DNA from 4 places in the Peribacillus sp. NPDC096540 genome. Region 1 is predicted to be linked to each of the others. Evidence: riboswitches for the same ligand, from Rfam matches in the RefSeq annotation. Region 1 holds a riboswitch; each other region holds the start of a gene.
What was found. A riboswitch is a leader RNA that binds a small molecule or an ion and turns the genes downstream of it on or off. The one in region 1 is predicted to bind S-adenosylmethionine.
Positions count from the first base shown of each region.

Region 2: linked by a shared signal. The riboswitch ahead of ACQKMR_RS03055 (Fur-regulated basic protein FbpA) and the one ahead of ACQKMR_RS01375 (O-acetylhomoserine aminocarboxypropyltransferase/cysteine synthase family protein) in region 1 are both predicted to bind S-adenosylmethionine.
Region 3: linked by a shared signal. The riboswitch ahead of ACQKMR_RS10810 (YezD family protein) and the one ahead of ACQKMR_RS01375 (O-acetylhomoserine aminocarboxypropyltransferase/cysteine synthase family protein) in region 1 are both predicted to bind S-adenosylmethionine.
Region 4: linked by a shared signal. The riboswitch ahead of mtnW (2,3-diketo-5-methylthiopentyl-1-phosphate enolase) and the one ahead of ACQKMR_RS01375 (O-acetylhomoserine aminocarboxypropyltransferase/cysteine synthase family protein) in region 1 are both predicted to bind S-adenosylmethionine.

Region 1 covers NZ_JBNNTG010000001.1:301,942-305,579, reverse strand. Annotated here, with positions in the region: gene ACQKMR_RS01375 (O-acetylhomoserine aminocarboxypropyltransferase/cysteine synthase family protein) at 1-1,263, opposite strand, end outside; SAM riboswitch class I at 1,367-1,472, opposite strand; gene ACQKMR_RS01370 (thioredoxin family protein) at 1,634-1,942, opposite strand; gene ACQKMR_RS01365 (toprim domain-containing protein) at 1,946-2,311, opposite strand; gene gcvH (glycine cleavage system protein GcvH) at 2,403-2,783, opposite strand; gene ACQKMR_RS01355 (arsenate reductase family protein) at 2,880-3,236, opposite strand; gene ACQKMR_RS01350 (acyl-CoA dehydrogenase family protein) at 3,367-3,638, opposite strand, start outside.
Region 2 covers NZ_JBNNTG010000002.1:202,547-206,184, forward strand. Annotated here, with positions in the region: gene thiW (energy coupling factor transporter S component ThiW) at 1-154, opposite strand, end outside; gene tenA (thiaminase II) at 170-859, opposite strand; TPP riboswitch at 978-1,067, opposite strand; TPP riboswitch at 1,143-1,247, opposite strand; SAM riboswitch class I at 1,396-1,500, shown strand; gene ACQKMR_RS03055 (Fur-regulated basic protein FbpA) at 1,678-1,866, shown strand; gene ACQKMR_RS03060 (Spo0E family sporulation regulatory protein-aspartic acid phosphatase) at 2,140-2,331, shown strand; gene ACQKMR_RS03065 (N-acetyltransferase family protein) at 2,428-2,934, opposite strand; gene ACQKMR_RS03070 (GDSL-type esterase/lipase family protein) at 3,166-3,638, shown strand, end outside.
Region 3 covers NZ_JBNNTG010000009.1:110,097-113,734, forward strand. Annotated here, with positions in the region: gene sat (sulfate adenylyltransferase) at 1-473, opposite strand, end outside; gene ACQKMR_RS10805 (phosphoadenylyl-sulfate reductase) at 501-1,178, opposite strand; gene ACQKMR_RS10810 (YezD family protein) at 1,396-1,539, opposite strand; SAM riboswitch class I at 1,718-1,826, opposite strand; gene ssuE (NADPH-dependent FMN reductase) at 2,158-2,694, opposite strand; gene ACQKMR_RS10820 (TetR/AcrR family transcriptional regulator) at 3,120-3,638, opposite strand, start outside.
Region 4 covers NZ_JBNNTG010000013.1:44,445-48,082, forward strand. Annotated here, with positions in the region: gene ACQKMR_RS13370 (pyridoxal phosphate-dependent aminotransferase) at 1-706, shown strand, start outside; SAM riboswitch class I at 832-984, shown strand; gene mtnW (2,3-diketo-5-methylthiopentyl-1-phosphate enolase) at 1,165-2,397, shown strand; gene ACQKMR_RS13380 (2-hydroxy-3-keto-5-methylthiopentenyl-1-phosphate phosphatase) at 2,404-3,063, shown strand; gene ACQKMR_RS13385 (methylthioribulose 1-phosphate dehydratase) at 3,060-3,638, shown strand, end outside.

The sequences.
Region 1 (3,638 bases):
TGCCTGCTCTAAATCTTCTATTAAATCTTCTACGTTTTCAATTCCAATCGATATGCGCACTTGATCAGCACTTACACCCGCTTTTGCTAAACCTATATCATTTAATTGTTGATGGGTCGTGCTAGCAGGGTGGATAATTAAACTTTTAGCATCCCCCACGTTGGCTACATGCGACCATAATTCTACCGAATTGATAAGTTTTGCTCCAGCTTCGCGTCCACCTTGAATTCCAAAAGTTACAACAGATCCTGCTCCCTTAGGCAAGTATTTATCCGCCAGCGCTTTATCAGGGTGACTCTCATTATTAGGATACGAAACCCATGTCACAGCAGGATGGTTTTCCAAATATTGAATGACTGTTTTGGTGTTCGAAAGATGCTCTTTCATTCTAACATGTAACGTTTCCAGTCCCAGCGTAAACTGGAACGCGCTTTGAGCACTTAACGTCGGCCCTAAATCACGAAGTAATTGCACGCGAGCTTTTGTGATAAAGGCAGCAGGACCGACTGCTTCCGAGTATACAAGTCCATCGTAGCTAGGATCCGGTTCTGTGAAGCCAGGGTAGTTTGGTGAGTTCCAGTCGAATTTGCCCCCATCCACGATAATGCCCCCTAAAGTTGTTCCATTTCCCAACAGCCATTTTGTAGCAGAGTGAATGACAATGTCCGCTCCAAAATCAATCGGCCGGCATAGGTACGGGGTAGCAAAGGTATTATCGATAATCAGTGGTATGCCAGCCTTGTGGGCAATGTCCGCTACAGCTTCAATATCAAGAACCCTTAAACTTGGATTTCCGATTGTTTCCGCAAATATAGCCTTGGTTCTAGGCGTAATGGCTTTTTTGAAATTTTCAGGGTCTTCAGGAGAGACGAATTTCACTTTAATCCCATATTTAGGAAGAGTGTTCTCGAAAAGATTATACGTACCGCCATACAATGTAGAAGCGGACACTATTTCATCTCCTGCACCAGCAATATTTAGGATTGACAGTGAAATGGCAGACATCCCACTTGCTGTTGCCAGTCCGCCGATACCGCCTTCCAATAAGGCCATTCTTTCTTCGAAAACACTGACCGTAGGATTATGAAGTCGTGTATAAATATATCCATTTTCCTTTAAGCCAAATAAATTCGCAGCATGGTCAGTGTCTTTGAACAAGTATGCATTGCTTTGATAAATAGGCACTGCACGGGCACCCGTCTCATCGACTTGCAAACCCCCGTGAACACTCAACGTTTCGAAACGTAATTTTTTTTCTGCCATAAGGTTTCTCCCCTTTTTCTATGGATTTAGTTGGAATTTAAATTCTGGCCTTCCTCTTTTTACAAGCAAAAAAACCTCTTCATAAGAAGAGGCATATATTCTCTCCTTATCTTCCAGAGCCAATACTCTGCTGGAATTAGCACCGTATATAAATTTATACCGGTTGCCGGGCTTCGTCGGGCCAGTCCCTCCGCCACTCTTGATAAGAACTATTAAATTTAGAAGTTACTTTCTTAATTCAAAATATAGCACTTTAGAATTATCTAGTCAATAAATTATTTGAATATTCATATTTTATTTACCCACGAACTAAATCGTTTATTCACTACTATCTATAGCTAAAAAAGCCAGCCCATATCGGATTGGCTTTTTAGCTTATTTCCTTAAGCAATCCGAACAAATAAGGAACAGATTGAAAGGCATAAATTTTTTTGCGCAGCTGCCCTTCTTTAAATAGTAATAAACAAGGTACACTCTCAATTTCATATGATTCGGCGATTGTTTGGACATAGTTCATATTCATCTTTCCCGCCTTCAAGTCTGGAAAAAGCTCCAATGATATCGTAAGCATTCTAGAAGCCACCTGACAAGTCCCACACAAAGGAGTATATAAATATAAGCAAAAGGTTTCCCCTTCATCAACAGCAAGCTTACAATCTTCTTCATTCCATTCTTGCATCAATTAGTCGTTCACCCTTTGACTTAAAAATTTCATTTTCACATTCATATTGGCAGATACGAGCACTGTAGCGATATGATGTTCGGGGGCACTTTCCACTTCTTTGTACATTTTATTGATATACAAGTGGTTTGCTTCCGGCATTTCCCTTCGGAATTGCTTCCGTAGCTTTTCTCCTGAATCATCTGCGTCAAAAAGGAGATAAACGTCACGGTCCATCATTTCATCTACTAACTCATCTAGCTTAGTTAATGAAATGGTCCCATTTGTACATCTTATTTCCACATCTTCATTCAAAACGGAGGCAACTTTTCTTCTATCGGAACTGCCTTCTACAATGATAACTTTATCGAATTCGCCCCACTCCATGTCATCACTCCATCTCACGAATTGTGTGCATGCTGCCTTTTAGTTTAATTGAAAAAGAGAGCAGGCCTACTTAGGCCCTCTCTCCCTCATTTTAACCGTTTATCAGGCTATCATATTCTTCAGCGCTCATCAGGTTTTCAACGTCACTGCTATTTGATGGTTCAAGCACGATCATCCATGCTTTTTCAAATGGAGATTCATTTACGAATTCAGGATTGTCATTCAACTCGTCATTTACTTCAACAACTTTACCACTGATAGGAGCATACAGCTCAGATACAGTTTTAACAGATTCAACACTACCAAATGGCTCGTTCGCTTTCAGTTCATCGCCAATCTCTGGAAGCTCAACAAAAACGATGTCCCCAAGTTCAGACTGAGCAAATGCTGTAATTCCGATTCGTACTGTTCCATCTTCTGTTTTGACCCATTCATGTTCCTTTGTGTAACGAAGTTCTTTTGGTGTTGTCATCATTAATTCCCTCCATAGTATATCTTATTTTATCTATTACATTATAAGGTAGATTTTTTGTTTAAAAAAGGAATTAACCAAATATTTTGTATAATTTTAGTTCCAAGTCTGTTCGAATTGCTCTTCTTTGAAACCAACTGTCACTTTTGTACTGTCCGTAACAATCGGCCTTTTAAGAAGCATACCATCAGTAGACAATATATCTAGCATTTCTGCTTCAGAAGCATCTTTCAGCTTGTCCTTTAAGCCGAGCTCCCGGTATTTTTGCCCGCTAGTATTGAAAAACTTCTTCAGCTCTAATCCGCTGGTATTATATAGTTGTTCGATTTCTGCTCGAGAAGGCGGATTTTCTACTATATGAATCACTTCATACTGCAGTTCATGACTATCCAGCCACTTCTTCGCATTACGGCATGTGCCGCATTTTGGGTACCAGTATAATGTTAAGCCCATTGTTTCACCACCTATCAATAGAATACCCGTTTTTCCCGTGTAATACAACGAATTCTCCTTGTCTTTCCATTCTCACGAAATAAAGGGAATACCCAATTACGGGAATTCCCTTTAAAGGTTGAACTTTTGATTAAAGTGCGTATTTTTCAGTTTCGATTACCTTAACAGAAGCTTCTCGTTTTTTCGCAATGACATTGATAGGGTTGTGTCTAGTCAACTTGCGAAGTGAAGAAAGCATGATGCGAAGAGTATCGCCTGTTTCAACGGCAATTAACGTTTCTTTTGCATGCTGTTCTATTTCATTGAACGCTTCTTGAACGAAAATTTCAGTGTAAAGTACTTTTTGTTGGTTCTTTTCTAAGCCTGTCGTCGCAATTGCTTTTTCTGTACGTAAAACCACAG
Region 2 (3,638 bases), on a different contig from region 1:
ATGCTGGCCCCAATAAAACGGCTGTCATGACATTTGCCAGATGCTGAATAGGAAAGATTTTTGCAAATCCGGCCGGGATGAAAATAAATGAACTGGTTAGAGTCGTAATAGCCGCGATCATTGCAGTCAGCGTCATTTTCTTGATTGGATTCATCATCATGCCAACACCCTACAGTGGCCAATCATGCTCATTTTGAACCATATCCCAGAATAAATATTCATAACGGGAAGTCACCAAAAAATGCTTCTCTAATCTAAGAAGTTCTTTTTCAGGCATTCCTTCAGATAACTCTTCTAGCAATGCAATCAGCCACTTGTGAGCTTCACCAAATTCAGGAGATGAATATGATCTAATCCAATCAGCATAGCGATTGTTTTCCAATGCTTCACCATTTTGTTCTTTTAATAGCAAACCGATCTCATAATAATCCCAAGCGCATGGAAGGAGGCAGGCGATTAGGTCGGCCAAAGTCCCATGCTGAGCTGCATTTAGCATGTAACCCGTATAGGCTAGGGTGGTCGGAGTAGGTTCTGTATTTTCCAATTCCATTGAGCTGATTCCGAATTCCAAAGCATAATTCCGATGGATATCCATTTCTACTTGAAGGGTTTCATTCAAAATACTTGCAAACTTAGCCATTATTTCGAGATTATGAGCTTTGATGACTCCTAAAGCAAAGAGTTTGGAATAATCCATAAGGTAGATATAGTCCTGCTTTAGGTAATAGGCAAATTTCTTTTCTGAAAGCGTCCCATCTCCAATAGCCTGAACAAAGGGATGTGTATGGTTCCTTTTCCAGATTCCTTTTGCACGTTCATGAAGTCTATCACTGAAGGTTTCTAATTTGGTATTCTCCATGGTTCATCCTCCTTGAAATTTAAAATTTACTAAAATTGTAAAGTGTGCATACACTATCTGATCAATAAAAAAACCGCTCTCTGAAGGAAAGCGGCTGTTACCGAGGAAGAAGCAAATTCCTTCTTACAGCCTGCTTCCCTCCGCTGGTACGACCAGATCAGGTGCAAAGGGTTTAATTCTCAGCAAAAGAGCTCCCCTAGCAGTCTAAGTATTCATTTTTTCATCTAAAAAAAAACCGCTCCTGAAAAACGGAACGGGTAGATGGATAAAGTCATGTGTTTAAAGACGATATCGTCCACTTTCCTCCGCCGGTATGATCCAGTTCAGGTTCAAAGGGTCCGGAACAAATTCCATCTCAGTCTAAAAAAAGACTCCCCTAGTGGTGTTAATGTATGTAATTACTGACATCATATCAGAAAGCCAGGAAATTGCAACCCGAATTTGAATGGGGCACCTATCAAAAGAAGGGGGAACCGGGTAATTGACTTTTGAAGAATATTGGGATAAAATCATTTCTACATCTTTTATATATTGAATTCTTATCCAGAGAGGTGGAGGGACTTGGCCCAAAGAAACCTCGGCAGCAGACCCATTTTGGGAACTGTGCCACATCCAACAAGCATACGCTTGGAAGATAAGAAGAGCCGAACGGACTACTGTAAGCCTCTTCTTGAATTAGAAGTGGCTTTTATTTTTGTGAAATAACGTTTAGTGACATAATAGAAAAGGTAAATATAAATTGGTGGAAATGAAATCTATTACTGCAATTTAGCTCATATTAAATTGAGCTCATGAAGACAAGGGAAGGAGCCATTTACATGGCAGAATTATTTAAGAGAATTGAACAAAGGAAGGCATTGTTGATTGAAGAGTTATTGGCGAATGGAGTTTATAAAACCTCTGATGAAAGACATCTATATGATGTTCCATTAAAAGTGCTTGAAGATGAATATAAGATTGTAATTAATAGACCTAATATCGAGTCTCCTTCAGAGTGGATGACATAGTAAGAGTTCTTAGAATACTTTACTATCTTAAAATATTAATTAATCTGATCAATATTATTAAAGCATTCGCAGGGTATATGAGTGAATGCTTTTTTATTTTTGTCTAGAATCAATATGTCACAAAAAAGACACAAACAGGAAGTGAAATAGGCTTTTTGTCACATTTACCTTGTGTAATAACATATTTTAATTCCCATATATGGTTGATTTTAACTACTAATTTCATTATCATAAAAGGTGTAAGAAAATTGAATAAATAGGAAGTGACTATAGATGCCCCCACAGATAACCGTAGAAAGAATAGAAGAAAAGAGACGGGAAATGATTAAATTGGCAGCAGATTATGGTTTTACAAGCCTTCTAACTGTTCAAGCAAGTCAAGAATTGGATTCGCTGTTAAATGCTATAACAAATAAAAGAAAATCAGAATATTTTTCGTTTAAGAAAGTTCATAGTGATTATTAAATTTCGTCATTGACTTTAAAATAGATTCCTTCATTTAAACTAAAAAAGGCTACTGCTGAATGAAGGCAATAGCTTTTAAGTAATGAAATTCAAATATTAATTATTAATACGCTTACCAAGGATGACTAAATCCCGTTCAATACCATCAAGCTCGGCAACTTGAGGTAAATGCGCCCATTCTTCAAAACCAAATTTAGAAAAAAGTCTTAGGCTCGGTGTATTGTGAGCAAATATAAAACCAAGTAGTGTCTTAACACCTAATTTTGGACTCACTTCAATTGCCTTTTGAATCGAAATTTGTCCGATTCCTTTTCCCCGGAAATAATCATCAATATATATGGAGATCTCGGCAGTAGAATCATAGGCTGGCCTACCATAGAAAGATTGAAAACTCATCCATCCAGCTGTTTTTCCTTCGAATGTAATAATATATAGCGGTCGTCTTTCAGAATGATGTTCCTCAAACCATTTAAGCCTTGATTGCACTGAAACAGGTTCTGTATCTGCAGTGACCATCCTTGAAGCAATAGTCGAATTATATATTTCGACTATTCTTGGTAAATCTGTTAGTTCTGCTTCCCTAAACTCTATATACTCATCCATCATTTTAACTCCTATCCTTTTTATGTATACAATCTCCAGAAACATGGGATTCTTATTACCCTATTTATGAATAAAAGGAGGTTGACGAAAACCCGTTTCATTGAATGTTTTTATTGTATCATACACTTTTTTCAGTTTTTCTGACAATTCATTTTTTTCATGTTAAGTATATTCTTTTTTGGGGTAATTAAAAGATAAAAAACTTCATAGTAAATACAAAAGGAGAAACAAATGAAAAAAATAGTAGGTTTATCTGTAATTGTACTAGTAATTTGTTTTGTTGCATCTATGTTTCAGGCTTCAGAGTCGAAAGATGAGCAAGATGTGATGGCTTTTGGAGATTCGTTAACCTATGGAAAAGGTGATAAGGATGGGGGAGGTTATGTAGAAGGTCTGGAGGATGAATTGAATAACCCTGATTCTGAGCAAAAAGTCCGTTTTTGGAATTACGGTATTAAAGGCCAGGAAACAGAGGGTGTCATTGATCAGCTTGAAGATAATCGAATTAAAACGAAACTGGACAAAGCAGACACGTTTATCGTATATATTGGAACAAACGACTTGATTAACAGTAATGGAGGTAACTTGAAAAAAATAAGTGATCAAAAAATAAATGATGGTAAACGAGAGTATATCGACCATCTACATAAGATCCTTTCTACATTATTAAAGAAAAACAAAAAAGCGGATATACTTGTAGTTGG
Region 3 (3,638 bases), on a different contig from region 1:
CGTTCGATTCGTTTAACTAATTTAATTTCCCCACCGACATATACTTCACCACGGTTATACAAGTTTTTCACACCAGGATGTTTCTCATCATCCGTTTGATAAACTAATGTGGCTTCTAACTGTTTATCAGGTCTGAAGATATCAGAAACAGTGAGAACTCCGTATGTTTCTCCTTTATGATTCAACTTTACTTCTTCCCCTAGAGTAAGAGCATTTGCTACTTCATCAGTAAGTGGCAAAGTAATCGGGATGCTCCAGACCTGCCCGCTGCTAAGCCTCATATCCCTAACCACTGTTTGATAGTCATCTTTTGTAAAGAATCCTTTAATAGGACTGTAGGCCCCAGTACCTATTAATTCCAGGTCACTTAAAGCAATCTCATCAATTTCGATTGAGTTTTTTATATTAGTAATATCATAGTCTGGTTTCCAACGATTAATCAACGTTCCTCCGTGCGGTAAGCTAACTGTCATGCTAATTCCCCCTGAATTTTCTATTTATTAAGATAAATGTAATCCGCATTCTGTTTTTTGCGCGCCCTGCCAACGTCCCGAGCGTAAATCATCGGCATTGATAACAGGTGCCGTACATGTTTTACAGCCAATACTAGGATATCCATTATCGTGAAGAACATTATATGGAAGTCCATTTTTATGGGCATAGCGCCATACGTCTTTCCATGTCCAATGAATAAGCGGGCATATTTTAATTGATTTAAACTTATTATCTTGATTAATATATTCCGTTAATGCTCTTGTTTCAGATTGCTCCCTGCGTAGTCCCGAGAGCCAAGCAGTTGCCGTTGAAAGTACTTCAGTAAGCGGCGCGACCTTACGTATGCTGCAACATTTATTTGAATCACGGAGCCATAACTCATCTCCATATTCAGATGCTTGTTCCTCAAGTGTCAATGCCGGCTTTTTCATTTCAATTGCAAGCTGCGGATAGCGCTTTTTAACTTGTTCAATTAATTTGTAAGTCTCTTCAAAATGAACATCTGTATCCAGAAAAACAATTTTGGCTGAAGGATTGACCTTTGCCAATAGATCCGTAAGTACTATTCCTTCAATGCCGAAACTACATGCATAAATGAGTTTGTTTCCATATTGGGAATTTGCCCACTCAAGAACCTCTAAAGCACCTTTTGTCTCACTGTCCTCAGGAAATGCAGGCAAAATCCCTGTGTCGAAATTTTCATAGTTTACTAATGCAGTCAATCTTAAAGCCCCCTCTAAAAAACTTGCTAAATGTTTCACAGAATAGAGTAACTTGCGATTAATATACACGCTGATTTTTTCTCAAGCGTAAAAAATTCTATAAAAAAGAGACGAATTTAACTAATACTCTCTTTTATATCAGTTAAATCCACCTCTAGTTTTCTAGTCAGCAGATACCTTATTTAATTCTCAGCTTTTCATTTCTTTCCATTTGAATAATTTTACCATCCTGGACGATAAGTGTTATGGATCCATATTTCATCGACTTAAGCATATCTTGAAGGCGTTCAAATATTTCCTCCAGCTGATTCTCTTTTTCCACGCCTGTTCCTCCTTTAAGAAAATTCGAGACTAGCCTATCGTATAGCTGCCCGCTTATTATATGAATTTTCTTAAATTTATATATTCCAAAACATCTTACAATGTTAAGGTTTGCAAACGAATTTTACAGAAAATAAAAACCTTTCCATAATGGAAAGATTTTTAAGGTAATATTATTTACCTTATCTTCCAAAATGATCAACATTTTGTTGGATGTAGCACCTTGCATTCACCATGCAGGTTGCTGGACTTCAAAGGGCCATTTCCCTCCGTCGCTCTGGATAAGTTTTATTATTTTAAATATTATCATATATTTATTCCTTGTCAATGGAGTTTTCATATAAAATAACTTGGATTAATAAAATGGGTGAACTGTTATTATTATATCCACTTTTCCTTGAACGAAAATTGTATAATTTATATATGATAATAGACTCAATTTTTTAGAGAAGCTCTCCAAAAAATTGAGTCTATTTCATTAATTACCTCTTTTTAAGTTGTTTAATTGCTAATACCTAGAGATAAATAGTTTTTTGATTGTACATACATAATCTTTAATCTCATGAAAATAAAAGCAGTTCAAAATCTTAAGCCTTTGCTTTTAGTCTATTAACAGCAGTTAATTATTCCTTATTTGAATTGCTTCTACAAATTCTTGCACCTGACTTTGCACACGATCAACTAATTCGCCATCTTTTATTGGGCTTTCTGGATTCTGCTTATCTATTTCCTTATCTACAAAATATAAGCCCTGCAACGGCTCACCTTTTAAAATTGAAATTAAAGGTTTAAGTGCGTAATCAATCGCCAATAAATGCCTGTTACTTCCACCAATCATAATTGGCAGAACAGGCTTATTTTTAAATGCACCCTCAGGTAGCAAATCAATCAAAGCTTTTAATACGCCTGTGTACGATGCCTTATATACTGGTGAACCAATAATGATACCTCTAGCTTCTTGAATTTTTTTTGAAAGCTTTATTATATCTTCACTATTATACCGGCCTTGGAACAGATCATCTGCGGAAAAATCCGTTATAGAGTAATAAGCAGTGGTAAACCCCTCTTGTTCAACTAGTGATCGAACATGTTTTAGAGAGATGTCAGTCCTTGATGGATTCGCTGGACTGCCTGATAAAATTACGATTTCGCTCATATAAATTTCCTCCTATTATTTTCTTATCTGCGATAAGACTTGCTGATTCAATAAAAATCACTCAATCACTAATAAATCGGATAAGAACCCTGCCTAGGTAAGTCATGTATCATATAATCATCGTAATATTCAGAAAAATAAAAGTCAAGTGTTTAACTCGGGATTGATGCGAATAACCTATTCAGAAACTTTCATCAGTTATCCCACTCTATTTTTCCTTAAATTTCAAACTGTTTCTTCCTTGACCTTTTAATTTTTGCACCTCCAAAATAACAGATATAGTTCCATTCTTCGGATTACACTAGTTTGCACTATGTATCGTCAAGTCTAGAGGTACAATCTTGAATAACTAATACTAATATTAGATAAAGCAACGGTCATATTTGCGGCTTGTTGACTCATACGCCTTAAACATGACCGTTTAATTATGTATTTTTTCTTTTTCCATGAATCCCATATACTAAAAGCTGAGCAATACTCTTTATTCGTTCCTCAGTAAAATACGGTTCCGTTTTCTGTTGATGAATCTCATAATGGGTCGATAAAGCTAATGTAAAAGAAATAATTCCTACATTAAATAAGATAATATCAGAAATATAGTGAATCTCTCCAGTATCAATTCTCTTCTGAAGTTCAATAAGCTTAGCATTTGGCTTGAAGATTTGCTCAACATATTGTTTAGAAATTTCTTGATCGAATTGAGTTTCTCGAAATAATATCGAAAACTGTTCTTTATTTTCAAGAATTCTTTCTATCAATGTGATAACGTGATTCTCTACAAGCTCATCCGTAGAAAGGATGTTAGTCACATCTTCCGCATATTCTTTTTCACTTGGAGTAATCGTAGCCAAAAGCAAATCTTTTTTGCTGTCAAAGTATTTGTAAATCGTAGCTTCGGAAACATTACAGGCAGAAGCGATTTCATTCGTTCTGGTCATGTCAAA
Region 4 (3,638 bases), on a different contig from region 1:
TGGAGAAATACATACAGAAACCCTTGAAAAAGCCAAAATGATGTTCTTGAACTATCCGAATAATCCAACTGGAGCATCAGCAACTGTGGGTTTTTTTGAGGAAACCGTCTCGTTTGCGAAAGAACATTCAATTTGTGTGGTTCACGATTTTGCATATGGTGCGATTGGATTTGATGGGAAAAAACCGATTAGTTTCCTTCAAGCAGAGGGGGCAAAAGATGTAGGTATCGAAATATATACTCTATCTAAAACATATAATATGGCAGGGTGGAGAGTTGGCTTCGCTGTTGGAAATAAAAGTGTCATCGAAGCTCTTGAACTCTTGCAAGACCATCTTTATGTAAGTCTTTTCCCAGCAATTCAAGAAGCAGCGGCAAGTGCGTTACTGGATTCACAGAGTTGCGTAGAAGAATTAGTGAATAAATATGAAGGACGCAGAAATGTTTTTATTGATGGATTACGATCCATCGGCTGGGATGTCCAAGCTCCTAAAGCATCTTTCTTTGCATGGCTCAAGATTCCAGAAGGCTTCACCTCTGAAAGTTTTGCTGATTATTTATTAACGCATGCTCACGTAGCTGTTGCTGCCGGAAATGGATTCGGAGAATTTGGAGAAGGGTATGTTAGGGTAGGGTTACTTACTTCGGAAGAACGGCTTCAAGAAGCGGTTGAACGGATTCGCGCATTGAACATATTTGGAGAATAGGAAAAAGATTACAAGTTAGCTACCGTTAAATTATTGAAAACTTATTGACAAAGTATGGATTACCTGTCAGAATACAAAATAAATTCTTAATCTTTTGATACTTGAAGTTTAAATATATCAGCGTTTTCTTATTATGAGCAGGTGGAGGGACTAGCCCTATGAAGCCCAGCAACCGACCGTAATTCCATTGCGAAATGGGGCGGAATTCTTCGCCGGATTTTTTTGGAATCCACAAGGCACGGTGCTAATTCTTGCAGCTATTAGCTGGGAGATAAGAAGATGGCTTTTTTAAAGCCTCTTCTTTATGAAGGGGCTTTTATTGTTTCAATCATGGATTACAATCGATAAGATTCCCTTCTCCATTTATCGTGGTAACAGGAAAATGGATAGAAACCGTATAAGCTAGATATTAGAATACTGACTTCAAGACTTTACTAACGTTTAATAGGAGTGATCTGATGAGCGAGATAATCGCTACTTATTTAATTCATGATTTCAATGGTGAGCATGAGAAAAAAGCCGAGAGCATTGCTTTAGGTTTGACAGTAGGAACATGGACGGACCTGCCTCATTTGGTCCAGAAGCAGTTGGAGAAACATAAGGGGCGTGTTGTTTCCGTCACCCCTCTTTCTGAAGAAGATAGAGCAAACCGTTATTTCAATCGTAAGGTGTACCGTTCGACGATAAAAATTGCCTACCCGTCGGGGAATTTTTCTAATGACTTACCGGCTATTCTCACAACAGTATTCGGTAAATTGTCATTGGATGGGGAAATCAAGCTGATTGACTTGGATTTTGTCGGTGAGATACACAATGCTTTTCAAGGACCTCAATTTGGGATTACAGGCATAAGAGAAAAGATTAACGTATTTGACCGGCCTCTCGTGATGAGTATTTTTAAAGGGGTATTAGGACGGGATCTTTCCTTCCATAATGAGCAGCTAAAACAACAAGCATTAGGAGGAGTCGACCTGGTAAAAGATGACGAGATTCTCTTCGATCAGGAGCAGACCCCATTCATTGATAGAATAAAAACGGGCAGAAAAATTTTGAAAGAAGTCTATGAAACAACAGGCCATCGAACTTTATATGCTGTCAATCTATCAGGGAAAACATTTGAATTATTAGATAAGGCAGAGCGTGCAGCAGAAGCAGGAGCCGATGCCTTATTATTTAACGTTCATACATATGGATTGGATGTACTTCAAGCTTTGCGTGAACACGATCGTATCAATCTTCCGATTATGGCCCACCCTGCATACAGCGGAGCATTAGCGTCATCGTCATTTTATGGTGTCAGCTACTCGTTATTGCTTGGAAAATTAGTAAGACTATCAGGTGCGGATTTATCCCTATTCCCTTCACCATATGGAAATGTGGCACTTGAAAAAGAGGAAACATTAGCGATTGCTGAAGCTTTAACGAAAGATGAGCTGTCATGGAAAAAGGCTTTCCCGGTTCCTTCTGCAGGTATTCATCCCGGGATGGTTCCTAATCTAATAAAGGATTTTGGAACGGACAGCGTAATTAATGCAGGCGGTGGAATCCATGGACATCCCGACGGAGCAATGGGCGGGGCAAAGGCTTTCCGTTCTGCTGTAGAAGCTGTTCTTACAGGCAAGAAATTATCTGATGCGGCTTATGAAGAAGAAGCACTAAGCAAAGCACTTGAGTTATGGGGAGGCTTGTAAGGAATAATGAAACCGATAATTTTTTGTGATTTTGACGGAACAATTACTAACTCAGATAATATCATCTCTATCATGAAAAAATTTGCACCTCCGGGATGGGAAGAGCTAAAAGACGGTGTTCTTCAGCAAAAAATCAGCATATCTACAGGAGTTGGGGAAATGTTTTCCCTGCTTGACAGTAGCTTAAAGGACGACATTATTCAATATGTGAAGGAAACAGCAGGCATTCGCCCAGGATTCAACGAATTTGTGGATTTTACAAAACAAGCGAACATACCTTTGTATATTGTAAGCGGCGGTATGGACTTTTTTATTGAACCGCTTTTAAATGATATCTTGCCTTCAGATTGTGTTTATTGTAACAGAGCCTATTTCAATCAGGAAAAGATCTTAATTGAGTGGCCGCATATTTGTGATGAACATTGTAACAAGGATTGCGGTTGTTGTAAGCCATCCATTATGAGGGAAATTACAGAAGCAGATGATTATAAAATTGTTATTGGAGATTCGGTGACTGATTTTGAAGCGGCAAAGCAGGCTGATTTTGTTATCGCCCGTGACATACTGCTTGAGAGATGCAGAACAGAAGAGATTCCCCATCAAGGATTTGAAACGTTTTATGATGTGATGCACATTTTAAAACAGCAGATGGAGGTAAAAGCATGAAGAACCATACAAAAGAGTGGCAGGAATTAGCGGAAATTAAGGCTGAACTTGCCGAACGGGATTGGTTTATGGGGACGAGTGGGAATTTATCCATTCGCGAGACTAAAAGCAGTTCCTTTTATATTACGGCAAGTGGTAAGGATAAACGGAAGCAAACAGATGCGGACTTTTTACTAGTAGACCTAAAAGGAATTCCAGTTGAGAAAACAGAGCTAAGGCCATCTGCGGAAACTCAGCTTCATACAGTGATTTACGAGAGAACCAATGCGAACTGTGTACTTCATGTTCATACAGTAGAAAATAATGTGATTTCTGAATTATATGGAGATGAAGGGGAAGTGACTTTCCGTAATCATGAAATTATTAAAGCGACAGGGCGATGGAATGAAGAGGCAGAGCTGAGGATTCCAATAATCTACAATCACGTTGACATCCCTCTGTTAACTGAAAAGTTCAAGCCTCATGTCGAAGAAGACTCAGGAGCCGTGCTTATTCGCAATCACGGGATCACTGTTTGGGGGAAAAGTGGACTTGAAGCAAAAAAAATTCTAGAAGCATGTGAATTTTTGTTTCAA